DNA from 2 places in the Rhizobium viscosum genome. Region 2 is predicted to be linked to the other one. Evidence: riboswitches for the same ligand, from Rfam matches in the RefSeq annotation. Region 2 holds a riboswitch; the other holds the start of a gene.
What was found. Region 2 has a riboswitch for FMN ahead of H4W29_RS02275 (DMT family transporter). Riboswitches for the same ligand answer to the same signal wherever they lie in the genome.
Positions count from the first base shown of each region.

Region 1: another riboswitch for FMN. It lies ahead of ribB (3,4-dihydroxy-2-butanone-4-phosphate synthase); the one in region 2 lies ahead of H4W29_RS02275 (DMT family transporter).

Region 1 covers NZ_JADBEC010000002.1:2,200,069-2,215,332, reverse strand. The annotation lists gene H4W29_RS31115 (fumarylacetoacetate hydrolase family protein) at 1-322, opposite strand, end outside; gene hmgA (homogentisate 1,2-dioxygenase) at 369-1,730, opposite strand; gene hppD (4-hydroxyphenylpyruvate dioxygenase) at 1,799-2,908, opposite strand; gene H4W29_RS31100 (Lrp/AsnC family transcriptional regulator) at 3,037-3,537, shown strand; gene H4W29_RS31095 (Lrp/AsnC family transcriptional regulator) at 3,552-4,013, opposite strand; gene H4W29_RS31090 (phenylalanine 4-monooxygenase) at 4,134-4,925, shown strand; gene H4W29_RS31085 (substrate-binding domain-containing protein) at 5,106-6,131, opposite strand; gene H4W29_RS31080 (ABC transporter substrate-binding protein) at 6,433-7,698, shown strand; gene H4W29_RS31075 (carbohydrate ABC transporter permease) at 7,782-8,768, shown strand; gene H4W29_RS31070 (carbohydrate ABC transporter permease) at 8,768-9,598, shown strand; gene H4W29_RS31065 (ABC transporter ATP-binding protein) at 9,611-10,639, shown strand; gene H4W29_RS31060 (ThuA domain-containing protein) at 10,716-11,501, shown strand; gene H4W29_RS31055 (Gfo/Idh/MocA family protein) at 11,513-12,643, shown strand; gene ribB (3,4-dihydroxy-2-butanone-4-phosphate synthase) at 12,728-13,354, opposite strand; FMN riboswitch at 13,469-13,613, opposite strand; gene H4W29_RS31045 (glucose 1-dehydrogenase) at 13,720-14,502, opposite strand; gene tpiA (triose-phosphate isomerase) at 14,580-15,264, opposite strand, start outside.
Region 2 covers NZ_JADBEC010000001.1:432,189-447,452, forward strand. The annotation lists gene H4W29_RS02235 (NADH-quinone oxidoreductase subunit A) at 1-184, opposite strand, end outside; tRNA gene H4W29_RS02240 (tRNA-Asp) at 433-509, opposite strand; tRNA gene H4W29_RS02245 (tRNA-Asp) at 582-658, opposite strand; gene H4W29_RS02250 ((R)-mandelonitrile lyase) at 996-1,397, opposite strand; gene H4W29_RS02255 (aldo/keto reductase) at 1,547-2,533, shown strand; gene H4W29_RS02260 (zinc-dependent alcohol dehydrogenase family protein) at 2,600-3,589, opposite strand; gene H4W29_RS02265 (LysR family transcriptional regulator) at 3,693-4,592, shown strand; gene H4W29_RS02270 (esterase-like activity of phytase family protein) at 4,675-6,876, opposite strand; gene H4W29_RS02275 (DMT family transporter) at 6,973-7,881, opposite strand; FMN riboswitch at 7,965-8,117, opposite strand; gene hupB (DNA-binding protein HupB) at 8,239-8,514, opposite strand; gene lon (endopeptidase La) at 8,723-11,143, opposite strand; gene clpX (ATP-dependent Clp protease ATP-binding subunit ClpX) at 11,547-12,824, opposite strand; gene clpP (ATP-dependent Clp endopeptidase proteolytic subunit ClpP) at 13,128-13,757, opposite strand; gene H4W29_RS02300 (GGDEF domain-containing protein) at 14,140-15,264, shown strand, end outside.

The DNA of each region.
Region 1 (15,264 bases), on a different contig from region 2:
TCCAGAAGCTCGCCGGTATCTCGGCGCCCCGCGCCTTGCGCACCAGTTCGACATGGTTGAGATAGGCCGAACCGTCAGCCCACTGGTAGGCCCGCGGCAAAGGCGATGCGGCACCGTGCTCGTGAAACCGGATCGTCGGTTGAGCCCCCGTCTCGATGCCTTCAGCAATTTGTTCGAGCCTCGGAGCCACCTGCTCCCAATCATCAAGAGCTGCCTGCAGGGTGCGGGCAATGTGAATGACTTCGGAGCAGCAGGTAAGGTCGCGGGAGACGACAACGAGCCGGCCATCTCTCGTGGAGTCTTTTAACGTCGCGAGCTTCATATCCCGTTCCCGTGCCTGAGGATGCCTGACCTATTGACGCGATGCCTCACTTGATACCGGGGGTCCCGTCGAACTTGCGTTCCAGGCCCTCCCAGCACTCCAGGTAATTGTCCTGCAGTGTTTCAAGCTCGGCTGCATATTTCGTCAATTGCTGCGGGTACCGTGTCTCGAACATGAAGGCCATCGTGTGATCCAGCTTCACCGGCTTGAGCTCGGAGTTGGATGCCTTCTCGAAGGCAAGTGCGTCCGGCCCGTGGGCAAGCATCATGTTGTGCAGGCTCATGCCGCCGGGGACGAAACCCTCCTCCTTGGCGTCATATTGGCCATGGATCAGGCCCATGAACTCGCTCATGATGTTGCGGTGATACCAGGGCGGACGGAAAGTGTGCTCGGCTACCAGCCAGCGCGGTGGAAAGATCACAAAATCCACATTGGCCGTGCCGGCATCTTCGGTCGGGGCGGTCAGCACCGAAAAAATCGACGGATCAGGGTGATCGAAGCTGATCGCGCCAACAGGCGAAAATGTCCGCAGATCGTATTTGAAGGGGGCATAGTTGCCGTGCCAGGCCACCACATCGAGCGGTGAGTGGCCGATATCGGTGACATAGAATTTTCCGCACCACTTCACATGGACGCGGCAAGGCTTTTCCTTGTCTTCGAACGCGGCGACGGGTGTCTTGAAGTCGCGCGGGTTCGCCAGGCAGTTGGCGCCGATGGGACCGCGGTCCGGCAGGGTAAATTTCGCGCCGTAATTCTCGCAGATATATCCACGCCAGACCGTCTGCTCGCCGCTGCGCAGGACCTTGAACATCATGCCGCGGGGGATGAGGCATATTTCCAGAGGCTCTACATCCATGATGCCCATTTCGGTGAACACCCTGATGGCGCCGAGCTGCGGCACGATCAGCAGTTCACCATCGGCGTTGAAGAAGTAATCGTCCACCATGTCCTCATTGAAGACATAGGCATGGGCTGACATGCCCACCTGGGTCGTGACGTCGCCCGCTGTCGTCATCGTCCTCACTCCCTGAAGAAACGTCAGTTTCTCGGTTGGCGCAGGAATGGGGTTCCAGCGAAGTTGCCCGAGGGGGAGCGAATGTTCGTCCAGGCAAGGCGCGGTTTTCCAGAGCGGGTAAGTAACATTCGAGAAGCGGCCTGTGTGGCGCACACTCGGGCGAATGCGATAAAGCCAGGACCTTTCGTTCGTCCCGCGCGGTGCGGTAAACGGCGAGCCGGAAAGCTGCTCGGCATAAAGACCGTAATTGCATTTCTGGGGGCTGTTCTGGCCTTGCGGCAAGGCGCCGAGAAGCGACTCCGTTTCGAAATCGTTACCGAATCCCGGCATATATTTCAGCTTGGTTGCAGTAGCGGCTTCACCTTCGGAAGCCTGGATCGAGGTCTGGTCCATGCTCATCTCCTCCCCGGAAACTCGGCGGCGCCGCGCATCTCTTCAGACGCGCGGGCAGCCCCAAGAGTTTACTCCGCCGCGGTCCCGATGACACCACGCTTGATCTGATCGGCCTCGATCGACTCGAAGAGAGCGCGGAAATTGCCTTCACCAAAGCCCTCGTCGCCCTTGCGTTGGATGAATTCGAAGAAGATCGGGCCAATCACGGTCTTGGAGAAGATCTGCAGCAGGATTTTCGTCATGCCGCCATTCACCACGCCTTCGCCATCGATGAGGATGCCGTGCTTCTTCATGCGGTCGACAGGTTCGCTATGGCCATTCACGCGTTCATAGGACATATCGTAATAGGTTTCCGGAGGACCCGGCATGAAGCGCAGGCCATTGTCTGCAAGCCTGTCGGTGGCCTCGTAGATATCTTCCGTTCCAACGGCGATATGCTGGATGCCCTCGCCCCTGTATTTCTTCAGATATTCCTCGATCTGGCTCGTGTCGTCCTTCGATTCATTCAGCGGAATGCGGATCTTGCCGCAGGGCGATGTGATGGCGCGGCTCACCAGACCGGTGATGCGCCCGTCGATATCGAAGAAGTGGATCTGCTTGAAATTGAACAGGTTGCGGTAAAAATCCCACCACTTGTCCATGTTGCCGCGGAAGACGTTGTGGGTGAGATGATCGAGATAGTAGAAACCGATCCCCTCAGGATGCGGGTCGCGCTCGCCAAGCCAATCGAATTCCGCATCGTATGCCGACCCCTTCGCCCCATAGATCTCGACGAAATAGAGCAGTGAACCGCCAATGCCGACGATCGCCGGGACGTCGAGCGCCTTGTCATTTCCTTCATAGGGAACGGCACCTTTCGACACCGCGTGATCGAAGGCGTGTCTGGCATCCACGACGCGCCACGCCATCGACGGGGCGCAGGGACCATGCTCTGCGACGAAACGGGCGGCATGGCTGCCGGGTTCGGCATTCAGCACATAGTTGATGTCACCCTGGCGCCAGATCGTGATGTCCTTCGTCTTGTGCCTGGCGACTGGGACATAGCCCATGCGTGTAAAGAGTTCGCGCAACTTCTCGGGTTCGGGATGGGCGAATTCAACGAACTCGAATCCGTCAGTGCCAGCCGGGTTGTCGGCGGTGATTTCGGAGGGCGGCGCATCATGCGGGAAAGGGCCCATTTTCTCCTCCTGGGAATTGGATTTTGACTATGCAAAGTGTGGCCCAAAACGCATGCAAAGTTCTTGCATTCTTCACGCCAGAGGAAGAGATTATGCACGGTTCGTGAGGATTTTGGAGATTTCACGCAATGGATGAACAACTCGACAAATTGGATTTGCGCCTGCTTCAGGAGCTTCAAAAAGACGGCCGTTTGACAAACAACGAGCTCGGGGAGCGGATCGCGCTTTCACCCTCGCAATGCTCGCGCCGGCGCACCAGACTGGAGTCCGAGGGCTATATTCGCAGCTACCGGGCCTATCTGGATCAACAGAAGCTGGGTCTGGATATGCTGGTGGTCATTTCCGTGACGCTTGCGACGCACAACAGGGACAATGCCCGCAGATTTTCGCAGCTGATCAACGGACTGCCGGAAGTTCTCGAAGCCTATGCGCTGACCGGGGAAATGGACTATCACCTGAAGGTGGCAACCCGCGGGCTCGCAGACCTCTCCAAATTCGTCAACGACGTTCTATTGCCCCACGAGTCGGTGCAGCACGTAAAGACGTCGATCGTCCTCGACACGCTGAAAACATTCGAGGGCTTTCCGATACACGTGCCAGGCAGTTGGCATGGCGACAGCACACGTTGATCCGGCACCGAGCGTCATAGCGGCAGTTCGGTCGAGAATTTCAGCTCACGCAACACGAAGCTCGATACGACCGTGCGCACATGCGGGTTGCGCATGAGGTAGCGGGTCATGAAGGCTTCGTAGCTTTCCACGTCCCTCGCCCTTATCTTCAGCATGTAGTCGAAGGCGCCTGACAAGGCGTAGCACTCCATGATCTCCGGCCGCTCCTGCACCACCGAAGCGAAGGATGCTACCGCCTCTTCGTGATGATCCTCCAGTGTCACATGCGCGATGACGCAGAGCTTGAGATCGAGCTTTCCAGGATCAAGCAGCGTCACGCGCTTGCGGATGACACCGTCAGCCTCCAGTTCCTGGATCTTCCGCCAGGCCGAACTCTGAGACATGCCCGCCTTTTCGGCCAGGTCTGCCAGCGAAAGGCTGCCGTCGGCTTGGACGAGTTCCAGAAGCTTGCGCCGAAAATTCCCAGATTCTTTCATTTTTCGCATCCCACTCGGGAATATTTGCCACCACTATGGCGATAGGCACCAGGAAAGAAAAGAAAATCCTCCCAATCCGGGGGATAATGGCGCGAACGCCGTCCCCGGGAGGATCAGATTATGACCAAGGAAAGCAGCTACACCGCCAAATTGCCCGGCCCTGATGGTTTATATGCCTATACCCCCGAAGAGGATGCGATTTGGGGCGAACTCTACCGGCGTCAGATGAAGCTGCTCGCCGATGCGGCCTGCCGTGAATATCTTGATGGCGTCAAAATGCTGGGGCTCAAGCCCGACAAGGTGCCTCAGCTTCTCGATGTGAATAGACGCCTGAACGAAACCACTGGCTTCGGCGTCGAAGGCGTGCCGGCGCTCATTCCGCCCTCACGCTTTTATGAACTTCTGTCGCAAGGCAAATTCCCACTCGCAACCTTCCTGCGCCGTCGCGAACATATCGACTACATCGAGGAACCGGATCTGTTCCATGAGGTTTTCGGCCACTGCCCGATGCTCACCAACCAGAGCTATGCCAATTTCGTGCGGCATTTCGGCGAAGCCGCCGTCCGCCTCGGGAAAGGCTATTCGTGGCATCTGTTCCGTATCTTCTGGTTCACTGTCGAATTCGGCCTGGTCAATACACCGGAAGGCCGTCGCTGCTTCGGCGCAGGAATCGTTTCGTCGCCAAGCGAAGCGAAAGCAGCAATGGAAGGCAAGGCATGCGAATTTCGGCCGTTCGATCTCATGAGCGTGCTGAGAACGCCCTACCGGATCGATATCCTCCAGCCGATCTACTACGTAATCGACAGCTTCGCCGATCTGGAAGCGATCGTGGAGCAGGATATCGAAGGCACGATCCTCAAGGCAAAATCGCTGGGTGATTTCGCCCCCACTTTCGACGCCAAAGCTTCGTGAAACGCTGACGGTATGGCGGTCGCGAGGAGCGAGCTCTGGCCTTTCCTCCACCGATCGCCCAACCTTTGCAGCGCGGACTTCGGTCCCGGCTCGACCTCCTATCTGATCTCGACGTGAGGTAGCTGACGATCACGTAAGACTGCGGGATGACGTCAGCAAGGCTTCACAAAGGCCAATCGCTCAGGTCTGGAGCGCTCGCACCGGCCCGGTGGACTCGCGCAGGATGAGTTCAACCGGCCACAATTCGTGAATCTCCGTCGGCGAACGCCCGGCCAAAAGCTGCAGGACGAGATCGGCGCATCTTGTACCAGCCGCGCGCATCGACGACCGGGTTGCCGACAGCGACGGGACCATATTATCGGCCGTCAGATAGGGAAAGACGTCATCATGAGCGATAACCGAGACATCGCTGCCGATCTGGAGCCCCAGCGAACGCGCGGCCCGATAAATGCCGAGTGCCGTCATCATGGAACCCGCGACAAACGCTGTTGGCCGCTTCGGCTGCTCGAGAAATGACCGTGCAAAGCGGAAACCAAGCTCGTCGGTGAAATTGCCGTTGGCAATCAGTTGCGGATCGACTTCGATCCCGTGGCTCTGCAAGGCGCTGCGGTAACCGATGTCGCGATGCAGCGCATAGGTCGCGCCCTCGCGGCCATTGATCATCGCGATCCTCGTATGACCGAGATCGATCAGATGCGACGTCGCACGGCGCACGGCCCCTTCATTGTCGATATCGAGCCAGGGGTGCGGCACGTCGATGTCTGAACGCCCATGAACGAGAAACGGCATTCCCAACTCGTGCAGCAAAGCGATGCGCTGATCATTGGGCCGAGGCGAATGCATGATGATCGCATCCACCCGCTGACTTTGCGCCAGCCGCCTGTAGAGTTGCATCTCGTCATCAGATTCGGGATTGGCCATCGGGATGACCAGAATATCGGTATCTTCCGTGATGAGACGCTCAGCCATGCCGGCCATGAATTCCGCGAAATGAAACTCGCCGGCGCGCCCCATGACAACGCCAATCGCGCCAACCCGGCCGGTCTTCAGCCTGACCGCATTGACGTTCGGTCTATAACCCAGCCGCACGGCCTCTTGAACGACGCGGGCGCGGGTCACCTCGCTTACCTCGGGATAGCCACTGAGCGCACGGCTGACGGTCGTCGGAGATAATCCAAGTTGTTTTGCGAACTCTTTAAGTTTCATTGACCGAAATGACTTTCATCGCCTGCGCTGCCGGGCATCTATACCATCGGCCTCGCAAATTCCACATTCTATGCCGTCGATTATATTTTCTCAAATCGATTTCAATTTTATTCGCCGTCGGGATGACCGCCGCTACGGTTCGGAAAATCACGGTGGATGGCCTTCCTATTGATTTATAACGATATTCTTCGCATTTGAGCAAGTACTGGTAGCAGTCGAGAATCCGCCTTGACAGGATATCAACCTTCTGACAGGTTTTCCTTAACCAAATCGATTTCAATTTGGTCTTTGGGAGGAGAAAATGAAGTTTCGTTTCACGGCCGCCGCCATCGCGGCCGCGCTTATTGGCGCGTCAGTACCGTCCTATGCCGCCGAGATCAGCATTTCAGCGAGCTCTACCGGCAAGAACCTCGATCTGTTCCGCAAGCAGCTCGATGCCTTCGAGAAGGCCACCGGCAATACGGTCAAGATCGTCACCATGCCGCCGTCGTCCACGGAACAGTTCTCGCAGTATCGGCTCTGGCTCGCAGCCGGCAACACGGATGTCGATGTCTACCAGACCGACGTTATCTGGGCTCCGCAGCTGGCAGACCAGTTCATCGACCTGAAGGACGCCACCAAGGACGTCATCGGCGACTTCTTCCCGGCGATCGTCGGATCGCAGACCGTAAACGGCCGCCTGGTCGCAATACCGCTTTATACGGATGCGCCCGCCCTCTTCTATCGCAAGGATCTGCTTGAGAAGTACGGCAAGCAACCACCGAAGACCTGGGACGAGATGGAGGCAACCGCCAAGGAAATCCAGGAAAAGGAACGCGCCGCCGGTCAGAAGGATCTCTGGGGTTACGTCTTCCAGGGCAATGCCTATGAAGGCTTGACCTGCGATGCACTGGAATGGGTCAAATCATCAGGCGGCGGCCAGATCATCGAGACCGATGGCACGATTTCAATCAACAACGAGAAGGCTGCGGCAGCACTCAATCGCGCCAAGGGCTGGATCGGGACGATTTCACCGAGCGGCGTGCTTGCCTATCAGGAAGAAGAATCCCGCGGCGTCTGGCAGACCGGCAACGCCGTCTTCATGCGTAACTGGCCCTACGCCTATGCGCTGGGCAACGGCGCCGACAGCCCTGTCAAAGGCAAGTTCGACGTGACGACGCTTCCCGTTGCCGCAGAAGGCGACAAGCCCTCCTCGACGCTCGGCGGCTGGAATCTCGCCGTCTCGAAATATTCGAAGAACCCGGATGCGGCGATCGAGCTCGTCAAGTTCCTGACCTCGAAGGATAGCCAGAAGCAGCGCGCTATCGAGCTCTCCAACCTGCCGACCTTGTCCGCGCTCTATGACGACAAGGATATTGCCGCCGCGCAACCGTTCATGCCGAACTGGAAGCCGATCTTCGAAAATGCGGTGCCGCGTCCGTCGGCAGTCGCCAAGGTCAAGTATAACGAGGTTTCCGCGAAATTCTGGACTGCCGTCCATAATACGCTCTCCGGCAGCGGGACAGCCGAAGAAAACCTGGAGCTTCTCGAAGCCGATCTGACGACGCTGCAAGGCAGCGGCTGGTAACCGATCGAGGCGGCAGCGTCGGATCTCCCCCGCTGCCGCTTCCGATAACGCCGTCGTCGATTGTCTCATGAGGCGGATATTCCATGAGTGAAGTTGCAGTCTCCCAAAATCTGCAGACAGGTGCGCTCGCCAAGGCGACCTCTTCGGATCTGAGTTCGGAACGTGTCCGTTCCGCCTGGATCTTCTTGGCACCCACTCTTTTCATCCTCGCCGTCGTTGCCGGCTGGCCACTGTTTCGCACCATCTATTTCAGCTTCACCAACGCTTCCCTGACGAACCTTGGCGACGCCCGGTTCGTCGGATTCGACAACTACCTGTCCTGGATCACCCTGAAGAGCGGCCGTACCGTCTATAAGGGACTGCTGGCCGATCCCGCCTGGTGGGGCGCCGTCTGGAATACGGCGAAGTTCACGCTCTTGTCCGTAACGATCGAAACCGCACTCGGCCTGATCGTCGCTCTTGTGTTGAACGCGCAATTCGTTGGCCGCGGCATCGTGCGCGCCGCCATCCTCATTCCCTGGGCGATCCCGACCATCGTCTCCGCGAAAATGTGGGCCTGGATGCTCAACGACCAGTTCGGCATCCTGAACGACATGCTTCTCGGCCTCGGGCTCATCAGCCAGAAGATCGCGTGGACCGCTGATCCTCAGACAGCGATGATCGCCGTTCTGATTGTCGACGTCTGGAAGACGACACCCTTCATGGCGTTGCTGATCCTCGCCGCCCTGCAAATGGTTCCGGCCGACATTTACGAGGCTGCCAAGATCGACGGCATCAACCCCGTCAGGGTGTTCTGGCGTCTGACCCTGCCGCTGATACGCCCGGCGATCATGGTCGCAGTAATTTTTCGCATGCTCGATGCGATGCGCATCTTCGATCTCATCTACGTGCTGACGCCTAACAATGCCCAGACCAAGACCATGTCGGTCATGGCGCGCGAGAACCTGTTCGATTTCGACAAGTTCGCCTACGGCGCAACCGCCTCCACCGTTCTCTTTCTCATCATCGCGTCAGTGACCGTACTCTACATATGGCTCGGCCGCGTCAAACTCGGGGGTGGGGAACACTGATGCTGCTCACAGCCACCAAGAATACTCTGTTCTATCTGCTGGTCGCCGTCATCGTCATCATCGCGGTCTTCCCGTTCTACTATGCGATCCTGACGAGCTTCAAAGCCGGCACCGCGCTCTTCGAGGTCACCTACTGGCCGACCTCGATCTCGCTGGAAAACTATACCGGCGTGTTGACGACAGGCAGCTTCATCCGCAGCCTCGGCAATTCGCTGCTCATTGCCTGCCTGGTGGTCGCCGCCTCGCTTCTGCTCGCCGTGACAGCATCCTACGCGCTTGCTCGCGTGCACTTCCGGGGCCGAGCACTCTTGATGCTGACCATCCTGTCTGTCTCGATGTTCCCGCAGATTGCGGTGCTGGCAGGGCTTTTCGAGCTCATCCGCTGGATCGGCATCTTCAACACGCCTTTCGCGCTGATCTTCTCCTATATGATCTTCACCCTGCCTTTCACGGTCTGGGTGCTGACGACCTTCATGCGGGATCTGCCGGTCGAGATCGAAGAGGCCGCCATCGTCGATGGCGCCTCCCCCTGGGTCATCATCACGCAGGTGTTCATGCCGCTGATGTGGCCGGCCCTTGTCACGACAGGCCTGCTTGCCTTCATCACCGCCTGGAATGAATTTCTGTTCGCCCTGACTTTCACCTCGTCGGATGCGCAACGGACGGTGCCGGTGGCGATCGCTCTGCTTTCGGGCGGCAGTCAGTTCGAAATCCCCTGGGGCAATATCATGGCGGCATCGGTCATCGTCACCGTGCCCGTCGTCATCCTTGTTCTTATTTTTCAACGCCGGATCATTTCCGGGCTGACGGCCGGTGGCGTCAAAGGCTGAGGAAAGCGCGATATGGCACAAATTAGATTAGACAATATCCGCAAGAGCTTCGGCGCATTCGAAGTCATCAAGGGCGTCAGCATGGACATCCGCAAGGGCGAGTTCATGGTCTTCGTCGGTCCCTCCGGCTGCGGCAAGTCCACCTTGCTGCGCCTGATCTCGGGACTGGAGGACATAACATCAGGCACGCTTTCCTTCGATGGCGAGCCGGTCAATCGTCTTTCCCCGTCGAAGCGCGGAATCGCAATGGTCTTCCAGTCCTACGCGCTCTATCCGCATATGACGGTATACGAAAATATGGCCTTCGGCATGAAGCTTTCCGGCCGAACCAGGGAAGAATGCAAGGCGCGGGTCGAACAGGCAGCCGGCATGCTGCAGCTCTCGCCCTACCTGGAGCGCCTGCCGCGCCAGCTTTCGGGCGGCCAGCGTCAGCGTGTCGCCATCGGCCGCGCCATCGTTCGTGACCCGAAGGTCTTCCTGTTCGATGAACCCTTGTCGAACCTCGATGCAGCGTTGCGCGTCGCCACAAGGCTGGAGATCGCCAAGCTTCACCGCGGCATGCATGACACGACGATGATCTATGTCACCCATGATCAGGTCGAAGCCATGACCCTTGCCGATCGCATCTGCGTTCTTCGCGATGGCGTCGTCGAGCAGGTCGGAACTCCGATCGAACTCTACGAGACCCCGAATTCGATCTTCGTTGCCGGTTTCATCGGCTCGCCGAAGATGAACTTTCTCTCCGGTCCGTTTGCAGCACCCCATAATGCCCACACGATCGGGGTCAGGGCCGAACATATCGAGTTTAGAGATCAGGATCCTGCCTGGACAGGTACCGTCATCCATTCCGAAATCCTCGGCTCGGACAGTTTCGTCTATCTCGACATCGGCTCCGCAGAACCGCTCATCGTTCGAGAGACCGGCGTGTCCAGCCATCAGCCCGGCCAACAATTGGGCGTATCGCCCATCAACGGCCGCATTCACCGCTTCGACCAATCCGGACGCGCGCTCGAAAGAGTTCCTTTCAAGGGCGCTGCCTGAACAACCCATCAAACAAACAGGATCTGACCGCTTCCCATCGGTTCCGGTCCGCTACTTGCTGCAAAGGAGCATAGTCATGGCCATTCGCACCGTCGTATGGGGAGAGAACATCCATGAGACAACCAATGAGATCGTCCGGGGCATCTACCCTGAAGGCATGCACACGACGATTGCCAAGGCGCTGAACAGCGATCCGGCGATTTCGGCGACCACGGCGACGCTGCAGGAGCCCGAGCATGGGCTCACCGAAGCACGCCTTGCGGAGACCGATGTCCTGACCTGGTGGGGTCACAAGGACCATGGTGCGGTCTCCGACGTCGTCGTCGAGCGCGTCGCCAGGCGGGTGTGGGAAGGCATGGGCCTCTTGGTGCTGCATTCCGGCCATTTCTCCAAGATCTTCAAGCGGCTGATGGGCACGCCCTGCGCGCTCAAGTGGCGCGAGGCGGGCGAGCGCGAGCGTCTGTGGACGATCAACCAACGCCATCCGATCGCAGCCGGTATCGGCGAACATTTCGAGCTTGAAAACGAGGAAATGTATGGCGAGCAGTTCTCCGTGCCGGAGCCATTGGAAACGGTGTTCATCTCCTGGTTCCAGGGCGGCGAAGTGTTCCGCTCGGGGCTGACTTGGCGGCGCGGTGCCGGCAACATCTTCTATTTCCGTCCGGGCCACGAAACCTACCCGACCTATCACGATGCAAACGTGCAGAAGGTGCTGATCAACGGCGTGAAGTGGGCCTATAACCCGCAAGGCGACCTGAAGAGCATCACCGATGCTCCAAATGTGCCGGTAGAGAAGGCACTGGAGCCGATCGTCGAACGCGGCCCGAGACTGCACCAGGCCGGCGAAGCCGGTTACCGCTGAGGAGAATAGCAATGCGTCTACTCGTTCTTGGCACGGGCATGATGGCCAAAAGCCAGGTCGCCGGCTTCCTCGCGATCGATGGTGTCGAAGTGGTCGGCGCCGTCGATACGGATCGGACCCGGCTCGATGAATTCGCCGATCATTTCAACATCGAAAAGCGCTTCGGCACGCTCGACGAGGCGATCGCCTGGGGTGAATTTGATGCAGCCACAAACGTCACGCCCGACCGCATCCACCACGCGACGAGCCTCGCGCTGATCGCCGCCGGCAAGCATGTCTTTTGCGAAAAACCGCTGGCGGAGAACTATGCGCACGCGCTTGAGATGACGGAAGCGGCGGAAGCGGCCGGCGTCATCAACATGGTCAACCTCACCTACCGCAATGTCGCACCGCTGCAGCGGGCCCGTGAGATGGTACTCGCCGGCGAACTTGGCACAATCAAGCATGTGGAGGCCTCCTACCTGCAGAGCTGGCTCGTGTCGCGCGCCTGGGGCGACTGGCGCACGGAATCGCGCTGGCTGTGGCGTCTTTCCACCGGTCACGGTTCGAACGGCGTGCTTGGCGATGTCGGCATTCATATCCTCGATTTCGCCGCCTATGGCGCGGCGACCGACATCGATCACGTTTTTGCGCGGCTGAAGACTTTCAACAAGGCGCCGGGCGGGCAGATCGGCGAGTATATGCTCGATGCCAATGACAGTTTCACCATGTCGGTCGATTTCGCCAATGGCGCCCTCGGCGTCATCCATGCCAGCCGCTGGGCGACCGGGCATCTGAACGAGCTCAGGCTGCGCATCTATGGCGAGAAGGGCAGTCTCGAGGTCATCCATCGTCCTGACGGCTCGGACCTTCGCGGCTGCCTCGGCGACGACATTGAAAGCGCCACTTGGCGTGACATCGAGGTGCCGGCAGTCCCGACCAACTATCAACGCTTTGCCGAAGCGGTCAGGAGCGGCAAGCAGGACGATCCCACCTTCCGCCATGCCGCCAACCTGCAGAAGGTCATCGACCTCGCGATCGTTTCGGAGAAAGAACGTCGGGAGTTCAATCTGCTGGCCGCTGATACCCCAGAGAGCACGGTCGGCCAGGGGCCGGAAAGCAAGGGCGACGATCAGGGACCGGCATTGGCACTCGTCGTCTGATGGCTTGGTGAAACATCGAAGGCCCGAATGATCGGGCCTTCTTTGAAGCGGTAGAGCTCGCTCTGCTTACTGCACAACCGGCAGCTAGGCAGCCTTACCAGGCGCACTGACGCCCCGATAGGCGATGAGATCCTCGATGGTGATCAGATGGAGGCCGTGCCGTTCGGCAAACTGCTCAAGCTCGGGCAGGCGCGCCATCGTGCCATCATCATTGGCCACTTCGCAGATGACACCTGACGGAGAAAGGTCGGCGAGCCTTGCGAGATCGACAGCAGCCTCGGTATGGCCGGGACGAGAAAGAACGCCGTTCGGATGCGCACGCAACGGGAAGATATGGCCGGGCCGTGCAAAATCCTCAGGGCGGGAATTCTCGCCGATGAGGGCGCGAACGGTTGCGGCGCGGTCAGCTGCGGAAATACCGGTCGTCGTTTCAGGGATATAGTCAACCGAGACGGTGAACGCCGTCTTCAAGAGTTCGGTATTGTTGGGGACCATCTGCGGGATCTGCAGTTCATCCAGCCGCTCACCTTCCATCGCCACGCAGATGAGGCCGCGGGCGTAATTCATCATAAACGCGATCGCCTGCGGGGTGATCGCTTCGGATGCAATGACGAGGTCGCCCTCGTTTTCCCGATCGCGATCATCGACGACAACCACGATCTCGCCCCGCGCAATCGCGGCGATCGCATCTTCTATCTTGGAAATTGCCATTTCTCTGCCTTTCAAGGGTTAGCCGCGTGAGCGGCATTCATGGCCTGTCAAAGCCACCATTTTCCCTTGGGCGAACAAGCATATGAAACGCCGCGTGCCGAGCGGCGCCCCCTGCGTTGCTCTCTTCCATCCGGACTGTGACCGTCGGCTCCGGCATCTCACCGGATCTGCTGACCCTTCGCTTTCACGAAGGCGCTCGCGGGCTCCGAGTTGCCTCGATACCGCCGGTGGGGAATTGCACCCCGCCCTGAGAACATTGCTTATGTAAATGACGAATGGCTTGTTCTGCAAGAGGTTGGGTGCAGATCGCCTCGCGAGAATTGCCTCCCGGTGATGAAAGCACCGTTTCCTATTGTCGAACAGCGCTAGGACATGATCAGCCCGCCATCGACATTGATGGTCTGGCCGGTGATATAGGCCGCGTCGTCACTTGCAAGAAAGGTGACAAGACCAGCGACGTCTTCGCCCGATCCGGCGCGCTTCATCGGGATGCCTTCGACCCATTCTTTCATGAGTTCGCCGGGTGCGTAGTTGCCGAGCAGCTTGCCCCATGCCTGGTCGTTATAGGCCCACATGTCGGTTTCGATTATGCCCGGGCAGAAGGCGTTGACGGTGATGCCGTCAGTCGCGACTTCCTTGGCAAGGCTCTGGGTGATGCCGACGACGCCCATCTTCGAGGCAGCATAATGCGGCGTATAGATGAAGCCGTCTCGTGCCTGTCCGGACGCCGTGTTGATGATGCGTCCGCCGCGACCATGTTTGCGCATGCGGGCGATCGCTTCCTGGGCGCAGAGGAACACGCCCTTGGTATTGACCGCCATGACCTTGTCCCACTCGCCCTCGGTCATGTCTTCGATACGGGCGATGGTGATGACACCGGCATTCTGGATGGAGACGTGGACAGCGCCGAAGGCCTCCTCAGCTGCATCAAAGAGAGCTTTGACGCTTGCCTTGTCGGTGACGTCGCCAACAAAGGAGATTGCCTTTGCGCCATCGGCCTTGATCTGCTCGGCAACGGCATGCACGCTCTCCTCGTTGGCGGAGACCACGAGATTGGCGCCCTCGCGTGCAAAGCGTTTGGCAATCGCCGCACCGATACCGCGGCTTGCGCCGGTAATGACGACAGTCTTGTTTTCGAAACGCTGCATTCTCTTTTTCCTTTCAGGGATGCCTGCGTCAGCGCGCCGATCGGCAAACCGGCGACACTCGCCTCCTCACTCAAACTTCAAACGGCTGCAGAGATAATCCCGGCGAATTCTGATGCCTTCAGCGAAGCGCCGCCGACCAGTGCTCCATCCACATTGCGAAGCCCGAAAATCGCTTCGGCATTGGATGACTTGACCGAACCGCCATAGAGGATTCTGACCGAGTTACCATCGCTCCCCAGCCGCTCTTCGAGCATCTGCCGGATCGCGGCATGGACCTCCTCAATCTGCTCGTTGGTCGGCACCAACCCGGTTCCTATCGCCCATACAGGTTCGTAGGCGATGACGAGATTTGCGCTCGTCGCTCCCTCGGGAACGGATTCTCTCAGTTGCTCGCCAACCACTTCGATCGCCCGTCCTTCATCCCGCTCATGTCGCGTTTCACCGACGCAGACGATCGCGATCAAGCCCCCGCGATGCGCGGCGACCGCCTTTGCACGGACGATCTCATCGTCTTCGCCATGAGACACACGGCGCTCGGAATGTCCGAGGATGACATAGCGCGCACCGATATCGGCGAGCATTTCGGCCGAGACGTCGCCCGTATGGGCGCCTGACTGCTGCGCATGACAATCCTGCGCGCCGATGACCAGGTTCGAATCCTTGACCCGCTCTACAGCGCGATCAATCAGCGTGAAGGGCGGGCAGACGACGATATCGCACGTCGCACTGCCCGTTAGTCCCTTCAGCGCCTCGATCTCAGCT
Region 2 (15,264 bases):
GGATATCGAACTTCATACGGGCGTCGTCGAATGCATTGAAGCCGCATTCGTAAGCCGAGAGCTTTTCCGAATCGGGCGCCTTGAAGGCAACGGCAAACGGCGCAATGAGAAGCGCCAGGCCGATAACGAGCGCGATGCCGATGAAAATAGCGATCGGAATATAGGAACTGAGCAGTTCAGTCATCATGTTCATCCCTGCTTGCGGGCGGCGCCGGGCGGCGCAACTGGGCAAATGCCCGGCAAGCGAACGTGCGTTGCAACAAGCCGTGGTTAGCGCAGCCGGAGCCCCGGCGCAAGACTTTTACAGAAGCTATTCGAACAGCGTGAGACGGACATTATCAAGCAGATGCAACGATGTCGCGACAAATCCGCAAATGTCGTGGAAGGCCGCATGGCTGACCCTCAGAAACTGCATGGCTTTTTGGAGATAAGTGGCGCGAGTGACGGGGCTCGAACCCGCGACCTCCGGCGTGACAGGCCGGCACTCTAACCGACTGAGCTACACCCGCGCATCGGACCTTTCGGGCCGTGAGGATACCACGAAACCGGACGGATAGCGTCAATTTGACGCCTGCTTGAAATGGCGCGAGTGACGGGGCTCGAACCCGCGACCTCCGGCGTGACAGGCCGGCACTCTAACCGACTGAGCTACACCCGCATTCTTTCAAGCAATCCGGTGCCTGGGCACCTTCTCCAAACGGGCTGGCCGTTGGGATGAGCGGCTAACTAAGGGGTTCGCCTTTTAGTGTCAAGCAGGTTTGGAGACAAAACCATGACAGTCCTGAAATTGTTTCGGAAGGCTTTCTCGATCCCCCCGGCAAATCGGCGATTCTGCTTTATCTGCGGACCTCGTATCCGTTGCGTCAGGTTTTCCACAAGCAGCCCCTCACGGATGTCGCGGGGATGTCTGAAACGCCCCTGCCCGCAACAGAGCTTCCCAATGGAAGCTCGAATCGCATGCGCCCCCTCAGAGCCTGAAGTTCCTTGCAGCCGCCTCAGGCCCTGCCGGCATATTGTTCGTCGCTGACCTGCTCCAGCCAGTCCGCGACGCTGCCGTTCAATGCTTCCTGAATGGCGATATGGCTCATGGCGGTCTCGGGGCTTGCTCCATGCCAGTGCTTCTCGCCCGGTGGGAACCACACGACATCACCCGGGCGGATTTCCCTGATTTCCCCGCCCCATGCCTGAGCGAGGCCGCTGCCTGACGTAACGATCAGCGTCTGGCCCAAGGGATGCGTATGCCAGGCGGTGCGCGCGCCCGGCTCGAAGGTCACGTGAGCGCCCCGCACGCGCGCCGGCTCCGGCGCCTCGACGAGCGGATCGAGACGGACGGAGCCGGTGAAATAATCGGCCTGGCCCTTCGTGGAGGGGCGCGAGCCTGCAGTCTTGATATCCATGATCTTTCCTGTTCTTCCGTCATCTGCGGTTGAAGCCGTCGTGGACAAGGATATTTGATCGCAGCAGGCGATCCAAGCTCCATCGTCGATTGCCGCTCTACCTGGCGCCTGCTACTGCGAAGGCCTTTCATCACGAACAGAGGATTTCCATGAAACATCATGCTTTTGGCCGCCTCCCCTTTACCGTCACCGATGTCGGCTTCGGTGCCTGGCAGATCGGCGGCTCCTGGGGCGATGTCAGCGAAGCGGATGGCCGTGCTGCCTTGAATGCCGCGCTCGATGCCGGCATGACCTTCATCGATACCGCCGACGTCTATGGCGACGGCCGCTCCGAAAAGATCATCGCCGATGTGCTGAAGGCACGCGGCGGCGAACGCCCGATGGTCGCGACCAAGGCCGGCCGCCGTCTGAACCCGCATGTCGCCGACGGCTACACCAAGGCCAATCTGGAAGGCTTCATCGACCGCAGCCTGAAAAACCTGCAGGTGGACAGCCTCGATCTCGTGCAGCTTCACTGCCCGCCGACGGAGGTGCTCTATCGCCCCGAGGTCTTCGCGGCTCTGGACGAGTTGCAGAAGGCCGGCAAGATCAAGGGCTACGGCGTCAGCGTCGAGAAGGTCGAGGAAGCGCTGAAGGCGATCGAATATCCCGGCGTCGTCAGCATCCAGATCATCTACAACATCTTCCGCCAGCGTCCCGACCATCTGTTCTTCGCTGAGGCCCGCCGCAAGAATGTGGCAATCATCGCGCGCGTGCCGCTTGCCAGCGGCCTGCTCTCCGGCAAGATCAGCCGCGACACGAAGTTCGCAAGCGACGACCACCGCAACTTCAATCGCCATGGCGAAGCCTTCGATGTTGGCGAGACCTTCGCAGGCGTGCCCTTCGAGGTCGGTCTGCAGGCGGTCGAGGAAGTGCGCAAGCTCGTTCCGGCTGATGCCAGCATGGCCGCTTTTGCATTGCGGTGGATCCTGATGGCGGATGCCGTCACTGTCGTCATTCCCGGTGCACGCAATGCCGAACAGGCCAAGGCGAATGCAGCCGCCGCCGATCTTGCGCCGCTCCCTGCCGACGTCATGGCCGCCACTCGCGAGATCTATGAGCGTCTGATCGCGCCGCATGTGCATCAGCGCTGGTAAGCCCTGACTGCCATTCAAGCCCGGCTGGTCAGTTGGCCGGGCTTTATCATCATAAGAAGGACCAGATCAGACCGTCACGACAATCTTGCCGAACTGCTCGTTCGATTCCAGGAAGCGGTGCGCCTCGACGATCTGCTCGAAGGGGAATGTCCTTGATATGACAGGCTTCAGCGTGCCGGAGGCCAGCCCTTCGAAAATAAAGGTCTTTGCGGCTTGCAGCCGCGCCGGATCGCGGATGATCTCATGGACGAGATAGCCACGGAGCATCAGGCATCTGCCGAGCACGGCAGGCAAAGGAAACGGTGTTGGCTGCGGGCTTAATCCACCGTATTCGATGAGAATGCCGCCTGACGACATCGCCGCCGTCAGCGGTTCGAAGATAGATCCGGCTACCGCGTCGAGGACGACACGAACGCCCCCGTGCCCCGTGATTTCCTTTAGTCGTGGTTCCAAGTCTTCCTCCTGCGATGCGATGACATGCGCAGCACCGGCCTCATACAATGCCTGGCGCTTCGAAGACGTTCTCGTGATCGCAATCGGTGTGGCGCCGATCCCGTTGGCGATCTGGATTGCAGCGAGACCCACACTGCTCGATGCAGCGGTGATCGCGACAAACTCCCCTTTTGAAAGTCGAGCGATATCGATAAGGGCGCCGTAGGCAGTCAGATATGGCATCCAGACAGCGGCGGCTTCCTCCCAGGAAAGGGCAGGCGGATGCCTGACAATAGATCCGGCGGGAAAGGTGACCAGTTCACCATAAGCCGGCGAGCGCACCATTGAGATCGGCGGGATGATGCTGACAGCGTCGCCGGGCGCAAAGCCGTTTACGCCTTGGCCTACCGCCTCGATGATGCCTGCCGCCTCAAGACCGAGACCCGACGGCAGCGGCGCGGTTTCGATATAGGTGCCGGATCGTAGCAGAGCCTCCGCCCGATTGATCCCAAGAGCCTTGACGCGGATCTGAACCTGCCCCGGCCTGGGCGCAGGAATATCCATATCCTCAATGCGCAAAACTTCAGCACCACCGAATTCGTGAAAGCGGACTATGCGTGCCATTCCCATCAACTCCAAAACAATTGAACCGAATGAGCTATGACAATTGGGACGAGGAAGATAAATTGGCCCAAAGGCAAGACAGAAGAAACCATGAGTTTGCAATATGGATCGTCTCACCAGCATGACCGTCTTCGTGAAGGCCGTGGACCTGGGCTCGTTTGCGGCAGCGGCGGCAGCACTCGACCTATCCGGGCCAATGGTCGGCAAGCACATCCGCTTTCTTGAGGAGCGATTGGGGGTCAGCCTTATCACCCGGACGACGCGGCGCCAGAGCCTGACGGATTTCGGACGCGCCTATTATGAGCGCTGCCGGATGATCCTTGCCGAGACGGAGGCCGCGGATGCACTCGCGATCGATCATCTTTCCGAACCATGCGGAAAGCTGCGGGTCACCATGCCCGTGCATTTTGGGCGGCATTGCGTGCTTCCGGTTCTGCTCGAGCTTGCAAAGCGATATCCGAACGTCGAACTCGATCTGTCGCTCAGCGATCCCATTACCGATCTCGCCGATGACGGTTACGATCTCGCGATCCGTACCGGCGAACTGGCGGACAGGTCAGGCATTATCGCGCGACGCGTCGCGCGCCAGCGCATGGTGGTCTGCGCGTCAGCGAGCTATCTCGATGCGCATGGTAGACCGGAGCAGATCGAAGATATCGGCAGGCACAATGCGATCATCTACGCGCGCTCTGCCCGCTTCAGCCCATGGCTCTTCCCGCATGGCGACCAGCCTCCGGTGGAAGTTCGGCCGAACAGCCGATTGCGACTCGATGATCTCGATGCGATTGCAGATGCGGCAACGGCCGGCATGGGGCTTGCCTGGCTGCCCTACTGGCTCATTCGCGACCGCGTGCAGGCTGGAGCGCTCGAGGTGTTGCTGCCGGGTCAGCCGGAGTTTCTCTATGACTGCCATGCGCTATGGCTGCAGACACCGCACCTGCCGCTCAGGATCCGTCTTGCCGTCGACGCATTGGCGGCCGCGCTGCCCAAATTTATGGTTTAGGTTAGTCGGGCCGTCAGCGTGATCGAGCCAAAGAAAAAGGCCGGGCAAAAACCCGGCCTTTCCATTTCGCGGGAATGCCAACTCAATTCGTGGCGGTCAGGTTGACCGGGAAGAACAGGGTTTCGCCCGAGGAGTCGCTCACACCGTCATTGTCGGTCACGGCGTAGGCCTTGCCCGATGCGTCGAAGGCGAAGCCTTCCAGCTTGTCGAGGACATAGCCGTTGGTGGCCGACTTCAGGTCGCCGATGAAATCATGGGCTTCCGTCTTCTTGACGACAGGCAGTTCGCCGCCGAGCTTGCCGGGCTTCAGGTCGGAGATTGCGACCTTGTAGAGCTTCTTCAGCTTGGCCGCATCGCCGACGAGGTTGTCGCGCTCGATGATATAGACGCTGTCGCCCTGAGCAGTGATTTCGGAAAGACCGACCCAGCCGCTCTCGCTCTTGTCGAGCGGGTAGCGTACGCCGCCCCATTCCTTCTTCTTCGGGTTATAGGAGACGAGCTTCACAAAACCCTTCTCGTCATCGTTCCACTCGCGCTGCACGGCCATCCACAGCGTTGTATCGTCGCCGGTACCGATGATCGTCACACCTTCGAAACCGTAGCGGATTTCGTTGGCAAGCAGTTCCTTCGGCAGGGCGATCTCGGCCTTGATGTCGCCCTTGGCTGTGACGTTATAGAGCGCATGCGGCACCAGGCGCTCGGTATAACCTTCCGAAGCCAGCCAGAAGGAGCCGTCGGCGGCAACAGCGATGCCTTCGATGTCAAGCTTCTGGGCCGGAGCGCCGTCACGCTTGACGACCAGCGCGTCGGTGATGACGGCCGGCTTCTTGGTGGCGTCGATCGTGTAAATCGTCGGCTGCGAGCCGAGGACACTGTCGCTCACGGCGAAGAGCATGCCCGGCTTACCCGGAACGGCGGTAAGACCCGAAAGAGCTGCAAAGCCGATCGGGTTGCCGTCCTTGTCGGCGGAGACAATGTGCGGATAGGCCTTTTCGCCTTCGCCACGCTCGTAGATCATCACGTGCGAACGCGCACCGCCGTCTTTGCCGAGGTCGAGTTCGTTGGCGGTCGCAAGCAGGTTACGCTGCGGAATGGCGATCGCGCCTTCCGGAGAAATACCCGACGGCAGGACCTGCAGCAGTTCCGGATCGGCGCCCGTATCCTTGTAGACGCCGACGACCGAAGCGCGCTCGGCGAGCAGGAAGAACAGGTTGTCGTTGCCAAACTTGGCCGCTTCGAGACCTTCCGGCTCGACGCCCTTCGACGAAGAGCGGCTTTCCGGATAGTGGCCGAGAGCGGCGACAGCACGCTCGAAGGAGCTGCCGGATTCGAAGAGGACCTTGCCGCTCTTGTCGAAGATAGTGAAGCCGCGCGAGCCGCCCTCATAATCGCCTTCGTTGGCGACGACGAGACGGTTGTCGTCCAGCCACTTCACGGCGTCGGGCTCGCGCTTAACGCCCTTCTTCTCGCCCGTGAACTTCAGGGCGCCGTCGCGCTTGGCATCGATACCGGTGAGGTCGACGCTGCCCGCGGAGAAGTGCGTCTTCACCGTGCCGGTCGCGCCGTCGAGAATGATGATCTCGTTGTTTTCCTGCAGGGTCAGGGCGATTTCGTTCTGGCTGTTGAACGCCACGAATTCCGGCTCCGGATCTTCAGGGGCAACGCCAGCAAGGCCGGTCAGGGCGACGTGCTTGATCGTGCCGCAATCGACGGTTCCGTCGGTCTTGACCTGGAAGACGACGAGGTCGCCTGCCGGCATCTGCGGGATCTTGCCGTCGTCAACTTCTTCATCGCGTTCGTTTTCGATCGCGATGGTGCCGAGCGTCCTGTCCTTGTTGAGGGCGATCGAATCGGGCTGGCCGCCGAGATCGCAGGTCGCGTCGATCTTCTTCGAAGCGATATCGACGATCGCCAGACGGCCGGACGGCTTCTGCTTGCTTTCGCCGGTGTTGACGGCGACGAGCGCCTTGCCGGCTGCTGTCGTGACCGAGGTCGGCTCACCGTCCATCATCAGCGCGCCGCCGGCCTTGGGTGCCTTGGCATCGGTGATGTCGATGAAGCCGATCGCGCCGAGCGGGCTGTCGCTGTAGATCAGCGTGTTGCCATCCTGCGAGGCGGTGATGATCTCGGCCGAAGTGGCCGAAAGCTTGTCCTTGTCAGCCGGCAGGTTGGTCGCAACCGGGAAAGAGGCGATGCGGTTGAAAACCGGCTCGGCCGCTGCCGGGAAGGCAACGGATGCAAAAAGCGCGGCAGCGAGCGCCGCCTTGCGCGCAGACAATGTCATTGAAAATCCCCCAATGTCGAAAAAATCGAGCAGAGGTTTTTTGCGGGACTGCCATGACAGACACATGACAGCCTGCGACATTTTGTACGGTTTGCGTCAGGCCACCTGCTGTTCGCGGCGCATCTCGCTGCGCATGATGAAGAGCGACGCGGCGAGGATAAGCGTAGCGCCGAGCCACAGATAACCAGCCGGTGCATAGCCGAAGAAAAGCCAGCCGGCGAGCACGTTCAACGGCAGTTTCAGGTCATCGAAGGGCTGCACATAGGCGGCATCGGCGCTCGCATAGGCGAGCGTCAGCAAATATTGCGCCACGACCGTCAGGAGCCCCGCCAGAAGGAAGAGCGCAAGCGTTGCGCCCGCCGGCACTGCAAAGCCCGCCGCGAGCGCCAGGCCGCCATTGATCGGCGTCAGCAGCACCAGCAGCCAGACGGTAATAGTCTCCGGCTTCTCGATGCCGGTCAGGCTCTTGGTGATGAGCGAAGAGGCACCCCAAAGCGGGGCCGAGATAACAGGCAAAAGTGCCGCCCAGGTGAAGCTGTCCGACCACGGCTGGAGGATGATCATCGCGCCGGCAAAGCCGACACCCGTCGCTGTCCAGCGAGCAGGTCCGACACGCTCACCGAGGAACAGGCGCGCGCCGAGAATGATGAAGAAGGGCGAGGTCATGACGAGCGCGATCGCCTGCCAGATCGGCACCGAGGCAAGGCCGGAAACCCAGGCCTCGACGCCGAGCGCGGCAAAGACGACACGCACGACATGCCGCCAGGGATAGCCGGTGCGCATCGCCGAGAGCCCGGCCTTGCGCAGGAAAGGCAAGGAAAAGAGGAAGGCGAAGCCATATTGCCAGAACGCTGCGGACGTCGCCGGGAAGGCAAGCGTCATCGTGAGCCACTGGGTGACGACATTGAGGAGCGAGAAGACGACGCCTCCAAGCACCATGAAGGCTGCACCGGCAAAGGCGCGGGAATGCCAGACTGCAAGGGAATTCTGATTCATGTCTTCCATCCGGAATAGGGACCAAACATAAATCAGGACGCATGAGGCGACGACACGCAGACGCCAACAGATCCCTGCCCGCGCACGGCCATGCTCATTCTCTTTCATCCGGACTTTAACCGTCGGCTCCGGAATCACACCGGATCTGCTGACCCTTCCCAAGCCAAAGCTTGAGAAGGCGCTCGCGGGCTCAGGCCGCAGCCCTTACCGCCGGTGGGGACTTTCACCCCGCCCTGAGAACATCACCGTCGTAAGACAAAGCGCTGCATGCCGCAAGCGGCGAAAACAAAAAGGGGTCCGGCGATGCCGAACCCCCTCAAAATCCTGCGCGGCCGTTCTCGTTTACAGCCGGCGGACAATCTCGTATCAGCCGTTGACGGCGTCCTTCAGGCCCTTGCCGGGCGTGAACTTCGGCACATTGCGTGCCGGAATGTCGACTTCGGCGCCGGTCGACGGGTTGCGGCCCTTCGTGGCAGCGCGATGAGAAACCGTGAAGCTGCCGAAGCCGGCGAGACGGATGTCGCCCTTGTTCTTCAGCTCAGCCTGCACAACATCAAAAACTGCGTCGACGGCAGATGCTGCGTCAGACTTCGTCAGTCCAGCCTTTTCGGCTACTGCGGACACGAGTTCATTCTTGTTCATGTTTCCACCCCTTTCTAAATGGTTTGAAACAACTCAATCTGGAAGCTAGGCGCAGAAATCGCTTTCATCAGGCCCGCCGAGAACCCAAAAGCCCTGCAAATCAAGGAAAAGCAAGCGTCTACATGACGTTTTCACAAAAAAAGGCCGGCGTTTCCGCCGGCCTTTTTCACGATTTGCAACAATTGGGCATAAATGTGGCCGCCAAAGCTCAATGAGCGATGGCTACACCTGCATCATCGAGCCCTTCAACGGTCGCGATGACGGGCGTTTCAACCGTGCCATCCCACTCGATCGGCTCGGGACGACGGACCAGTGCATGCTTGATCACTTCGCCCATACGGGAGACCGGAATGATCTCCATGTTGTTCTTCACGTTGTCAGGAATCTCTGCCAGATCCTTGGCATTTTCTTCCGGAATCAGCACCTTCTTGATGCCGCCGCGCAGTGCAGCAAGCAGCTTTTCCTTCAGGCCACCGATCGGCAGGACACGGCCGCGCAGGGTGATTTCACCCGTCATTGCCACATCCTTGTTGACCGGAATGCCGGTCATGATCGAGACGATCGCGGTTGCCATGGCGACACCGGCCGAGGGACCATCCTTCGGCGTTGCGCCTTCCGGCACATGCACGTGGATGTCGCTCTTGTCGAAGCGCGGCGGCTCGATGCCGAAATCGACGGCACGCGAGCGGACATAGGAGGCCGCTGCCGAGATCGATTCCTTCATCACTTCCTTCAGGTTGCCGGTGACGGTCATGCGGCCCTTGCCGGGCATCATGACGCCTTCGATCGTCAGCAGCTCGCCGCCGACTTCCGTCCAGGCAAGGCCTGTCACCACGCCGACCTGATCTTCACGTTCCGCTTCGCCGTGGCGGAAGCGTGGAACGCCCAGATAATCGTCGATGTTCGCTGCCGTTACGTGAACCGACTTCGTCTTGCCCTTGATGATCTCGGTGACCGCCTTGCGGGCGAGTTTCATCAGTTCGCGTTCGAAGTTACGGACACCGGCTTCGCGGGTATACTGCTGGCTGATCGCCATCAGAGCATCGTCGCTGACCGAGAATTCACTCGGCTGTAGCGCATGTTCCTTGATAGCCTTCGGCAGCAGGTGCCGCTTGGCGATCTCGCGCTTTTCGTCTTCGGTGTAGCCGGCGATACGGATGATTTCCATGCGGTCCATCAGCGGAGCCGGGATGTTCAGCGTATTCGCCGTCGTGATGAACATCACGTCCGACAGGTCGTATTCGACTTCCAGGTAGTGGTCCATGAAGGTCGAGTTCTGAGCAGGGTCGAGCACTTCCAGCAGAGCCGAAGACGGATCGCCGCGATAGTCCTGGCCGAGCTTGTCGATTTCATCGAGCAGGAAGAGCGGGTTGGACTTCTTCGCCTTCTTCATCGACTGGATGACCTTGCCGGGCATCGAACCGATATAGGTGCGGCGGTGGCCACGGATTTCGGCTTCGTCACGGACGCCGCCGAGAGCCATACGGACATATTCACGGCCGGTTGCCTTGGCGATCGACTGGGCGAGCGAGGTCTTGCCGACGCCCGGAGGGCCGACGAGGCACAGGATGGGACCCTTGATCTTGGTGGCGCGAGCTTGGACCGCCAGATACTCGACGATGCGCTCCTTGACCTTTTCGAGACCGAAGTGATCGGCTTCGAGGATCTTCTCGGCATTGTTGAGATCGGCCTTGATCTTCGACTTCTTGCCCCACGGGATACCGAGCAGCCAGTCCAGATAGTTGCGCACGACGGTGGCTTCAGCCGACATCGGGCTCATCTGGCGCAGCTTCTTCAGCTCCGCGTCAGCCTTTTCACGGGCTTCCTTTGACAGCTTGGTCTTGGCGATGCGCTCTTCCAGTTCGCTCATCTCGTCGCGGCCTTCTTCGCCGTCGCCGAGTTCCTTCTGGATCGCCTTCATCTGTTCATTCAGGTAGTATTCGCGCTGGGTCTTCTCCATCTGGCGCTTGACGCGCGAGCGGATGCGCTTTTCTACCTGCAGGACCGAGATCTCGCCTTCCATGAAGCCGAGTGCCTTTTCGAGGCGGGCCTTGACGCTGGTGGTCTCCAGCATCTCCTGCTTTTCGGTAATCTTGATCGACAGGTGCGAGGCGACCGTATCGGCGAGCTTGGAATAGTCGTCGATCTGGCTGGCCGCACCGACAACCTCGGGCGAAATCTTCTTGTTGAGCTTCACGTAGCTCTCGAATTCCGACACGACGGAACGCGACAAAGCTTCCAACTCGACCGGATCGTCATGCGGCTCCTCGAGCACATGGCCGAGGGCTTCGTAGAAATCCTCGCGGCTCGTGTAAGTATCGATCTCGGCGCGGGCACGGCCTTCGACCAGAACCTTTACGGTACCGTCAGGCAGCTTCAGGAGCTGCAGCACATTTGCGACCGTACCGACGCGATGGATCGCAGACGGGTCCGGGTCATCGTCGCTAGCGTTGATCTGGGTGACCAGCATGATCTGCTTGTCGGAACCCATGACCTCTTCGAGCGCACGGATCGACTTTTCCCGCCCAACGAACAGCGGGACGATCATATGGGGGAATACCACGATGTCGCGCAGGGGGAGAACAGGATAGGCGGTGCTGGTGCTCGCTACAGACGTTTTCTTCGTCATTTTTATTCCTTTCCATCGTCCCGTTACCGGGCTCTTTGGCGCGGCCGCTTGGGAACCGGCCGGCACTCTCACTTGCTGTTACAAGTGGAGGTTCTGACTACGCTTTTCAAGCCACGTTAACGCCCGCGTTCCACGGTTGTGACAGCTTTATTACATGGAACGCCAACACAATGAAGCGCCTATCTGGAGCGACGCTTACCATTTCCGAACCGCCTAAAATAACAACGCCAGCAACACGCTACGGAATCACAGCATCATTGCCAAGGGTCATCCTTTGCGCAATATCGGTGAAGGCTGTTTTCAACCTTGCCCGCAACTATTATCAGCGCCCGGCACCTGTTTTCAAATAGAAAGGGGCCTGCACAAGGCAAGCCCCTTAAAATAACGGTTCTCAGCTCAAGCTTCAGGCCGAAACATTTGCCTTCTCGTCCTGGCGGTCGGCGTAGATATACAGCGGACGGGCCGAACCGCGTGCGACCTCTTCGGAGATGACGACTTCACGAACGCCTTCCAGCGCCGGCAGTTCGAACATCGTGTCGAGCAGGATCTTCTCCATGATCGAACGCAGGCCGCGGGCACCGGTCTTGCGGATGATCGCCTTGCGGGCGATTTCGCGCAGCGCATCCTCGTGGAAGGACAGTTCCACGTCTTCCATCTCGAACAGGCGCTGATACTGCTTGATCAGCGCATTCTTCGGCTCGGACAGGATCTGGATCAGCGCATCCTCATCAAGGTCTTCCAGCGTCGCCAGAACCGGCAGACGCCCGATGAATTCCGGGATGAGGCCGAACTTGACCAGATCTTCCGGCTCCAGTTCGCGCAGCACTTCGCCGACGCGGCGGTCGTCCGGCGCCTTGACGGACGCGCCGAAGCCGATCGAGGTCTTCTCGCCGCGGGCGGAGATGATCTTGTCGAGGCCTGCAAAGGCGCCGCCGCAGATGAACAGGATGTTCGTCGTGTCGACCTGCAGGAATTCCTGCTGCGGATGCTTGCGGCCGCCCTGCGGCGGTACAGAGGCAACCGTGCCTTCCATGATCTTCAGAAGCGCCTGCTGCACGCCCTCGCCCGACACGTCGCGGGTGATGGACGGGTTGTCGGACTTGCGGGAGATCTTGTCGACTTCGTCGATGTAGACGATGCCGCGCTGGGCGCGCTCGACATTGTAGTCGGCAGCCTGCAGAAGCTTCAGGATGATGTTTTCGACGTCTTCACCGACATAGCCGGCTTCCGTCAGCGTGGTCGCATCAGCCATCGTGAAGGGAACGTCGATGATGCGGGCGAGCGTCTGGGCAAGATAGGTCTTGCCGCAGCCCGTCGGGCCGACCAGCATGATGTTCGACTTCGCCAGTTCGACATCGCCGTTCTTGGAGGCGTGCGCGAGACGCTTGTAGTGGTTGTGTACAGCAACCGACAGGATCTTCTTCGCCTGGCGCTGGCCGATGACATATTCGTCGAGGACCTTGATGATGTCCTGGGGCGTGGGGACGCCGTCACGGGACTTGACCATCGAGGACTTGTTCTCCTCGCGGATGATGTCCATGCACAATTCGACGCATTCATCGCAGATGAACACGGTCGGTCCGGCAATAAGCTTCCGGACTTCATGCTGGCTCTTTCCGCAGAAAGAACAATAGAGGGTGTTCTTACTGTCGCCGCCGTTGCTGCCGCTGACCTTGCTCATATCACTTTCCTTCCAGCACGCCGCATTTCGAACGCGAAATCACGGTCCACTCAATCAGCTCCCTGGCAGACTCCCTACCCGGAGTTCCTGCCGACAAGGGCTTCAGGGGGTACGAACCGGGCCCAATCAACATGTCCGGGTACCGGCGGCAACGAATTCCCCTTCGAATGCCGAATGCTATGTCATAAAAATTCAACATAGCATTAATAGCTACTATTAGCGTCTCCGCCGCCAGATGAAACCCCTTGTTCAATCACAAATGGGATAGAACTGTGGCGGCGAAAATACCATCCCTATTAATTACTAGGCCTGATCGCCTTCCATTTCGATGCGCGAAGTCAGAACCTTGTCGATCACGCCCCAGGTCTGAGCCTCGTCCGCATCCATGAAATGATCGCGATCAAGGGTCTTTTCGACTTCCTCGTAGGTACGGCCCGTGTGCTTCACATAGACCTCGTTGAGGCGGCGCTTCATCTTCAGGATGTCGCGGGCGTGACGCTCGATGTCCGATGCCTGGCCCTGGAAACCGCCCGAAGGCTGGTGAACCATGATGCGGGAGTTCGGCGTGGCGAAACGCATGTCCTTGTGGCCGGCAGCCAGAAGCAGCGAGCCCATGGAAGCAGCCTGACCGATGCAAAGCGTCGAAACGGCCGGCTTGATGAACTGCATCGTATCGTAGATGGCCATGCCGGCGGTAACGACGCCACCAGGCGAATTGATGTAGAGCGCGATTTCCTTCTTCGGGTTTTCGGCCTCGAGGAAGAGAAGCTGGGCGCAGACGAGTGTCGCCATATGGTCCTCGACGGGGCCTGTCAGGAAGATGATGCGTTCCTTGAGCAGGCGGGAATAGATGTCGTAGGAGCGTTCACCGCGATTGGTCTGTTCCACAACCATCGGCACGAGTGCCATAGCGGTATCGACTGGGTTTCTCATGTGCGTCCTTTTAACGTCTTTCCGGCGAATGCCGGGAATCAAAGAAAAATGCCTTGTCCCTACATAGAGTGTCCCAGCCCCCCTCTTCAAGACACGCATAAGGATAACGTTAAGAAGCGGGCGCGACATATGGCTTTGGCATTTCCCTATCCCGTTTCTCTCAAGCGCCTGTTAACGGCGAGGCCAGACCTTTGGCTCTCACAGTTTTTCTCTGCGACAGGATGAAGGAAGGCTTACCGCGCCCTGCGGATGTCACGGGTATTTACCTGACGGAAAGCTTACCGGCAGATATTGACGAAATTGCCGGCCGCAGATTTGTGCCATTAATCAAACAGCGAGCTTCTTCGGCAAGGATGCGGCCAATTCTCAAGGGGTTGCCGCCGTGTTCAATGTCACTACAGGTCTGTCCATCTGGTGTTCCGAAGCCCTTACGCTGGCTCTGGTTCTGTTCGTGGCCTGGCGCCACAACCAGAAGAGCGGCGCCTACCTTTATTGGGGGCTCGGCTTCCTGTTCAGCGGCATCGGCTTTGCGCTGGCTGCGGTCCGCGGTGAAATCCCCGACCTGCTTTCCATCGAGATTGGCAATGCCATCGCCCTGCTCGGACAGAGCGCCTGGGTCGCCGGCTTCCTGGCGCTCGACCGCAAGAGGATGGAATGGTGGGCACTGCTGCCGCCGGCGATCTGGCTTGCAGGCGTCTTCCTGCCGTGGATCAACGAGGATTATTCCAACCGGGTCATTCTTTACAATCTCGCTTCGGCGACCGGCGCCACTGCGCTCGGCATGGCGGTCGCCGCCGGCGATATCCGCCGGGAGCGCACGCGCGTCTTCCTGATGGCCGTCTTCGTGCTGCAGGCCTTCCTCTGCTTCGGCGTGGCCATCACAATGGCGCTGATCCTGCCTTCGGATGCTCAGGCGACGAATTTCAGCGGCGCGGCTGCCATGGCGAGCGCCTTCCTGCTCACCATCGCCTTCGCGCTCACCTGCCGCCTCATCATGGAACGGTCGGAACGACATCTGCGCGTGCTGACACTGACGGATACGCTGACCGGCGTGCTGAACCGCCGCGGCCTGCTCGGCTATTTCGATAAAATCCAGGAAAAGGCGCATGACGAGCAGCATCAGGTCGGTGTCATCCTCTTCGATCTCGACCATTTCAAGCGCGTCAACGATCGCTTCGGCCATCAGTCGGGCGATGCCGTTCTCACCGCTTTCGCCCGCCTTGCCCGTCAGTATATCCCGAACAATATCTTCGGCCGCATGGGCGGCGAGGAATTCGCGGCCTTCGTGACCGTCCGCGACCAGACGGAAGCGGAAGCGTTGGCGGAATCGATCCGCGCCGAATTCTGCCGCCTGCCAGTCAGCACCGGCGAGGCGCTGATCCCCGCCACGGTCAGCGTCGGCATCGCACTCTCCTCGGCGATCGAGGCCAATATCGACCGGCTGGTGTCGGCCGCCGACCGGGCGCTCTATTCGGCGAAGGCTGCCGGCCGCAACTGCACGGTCGTC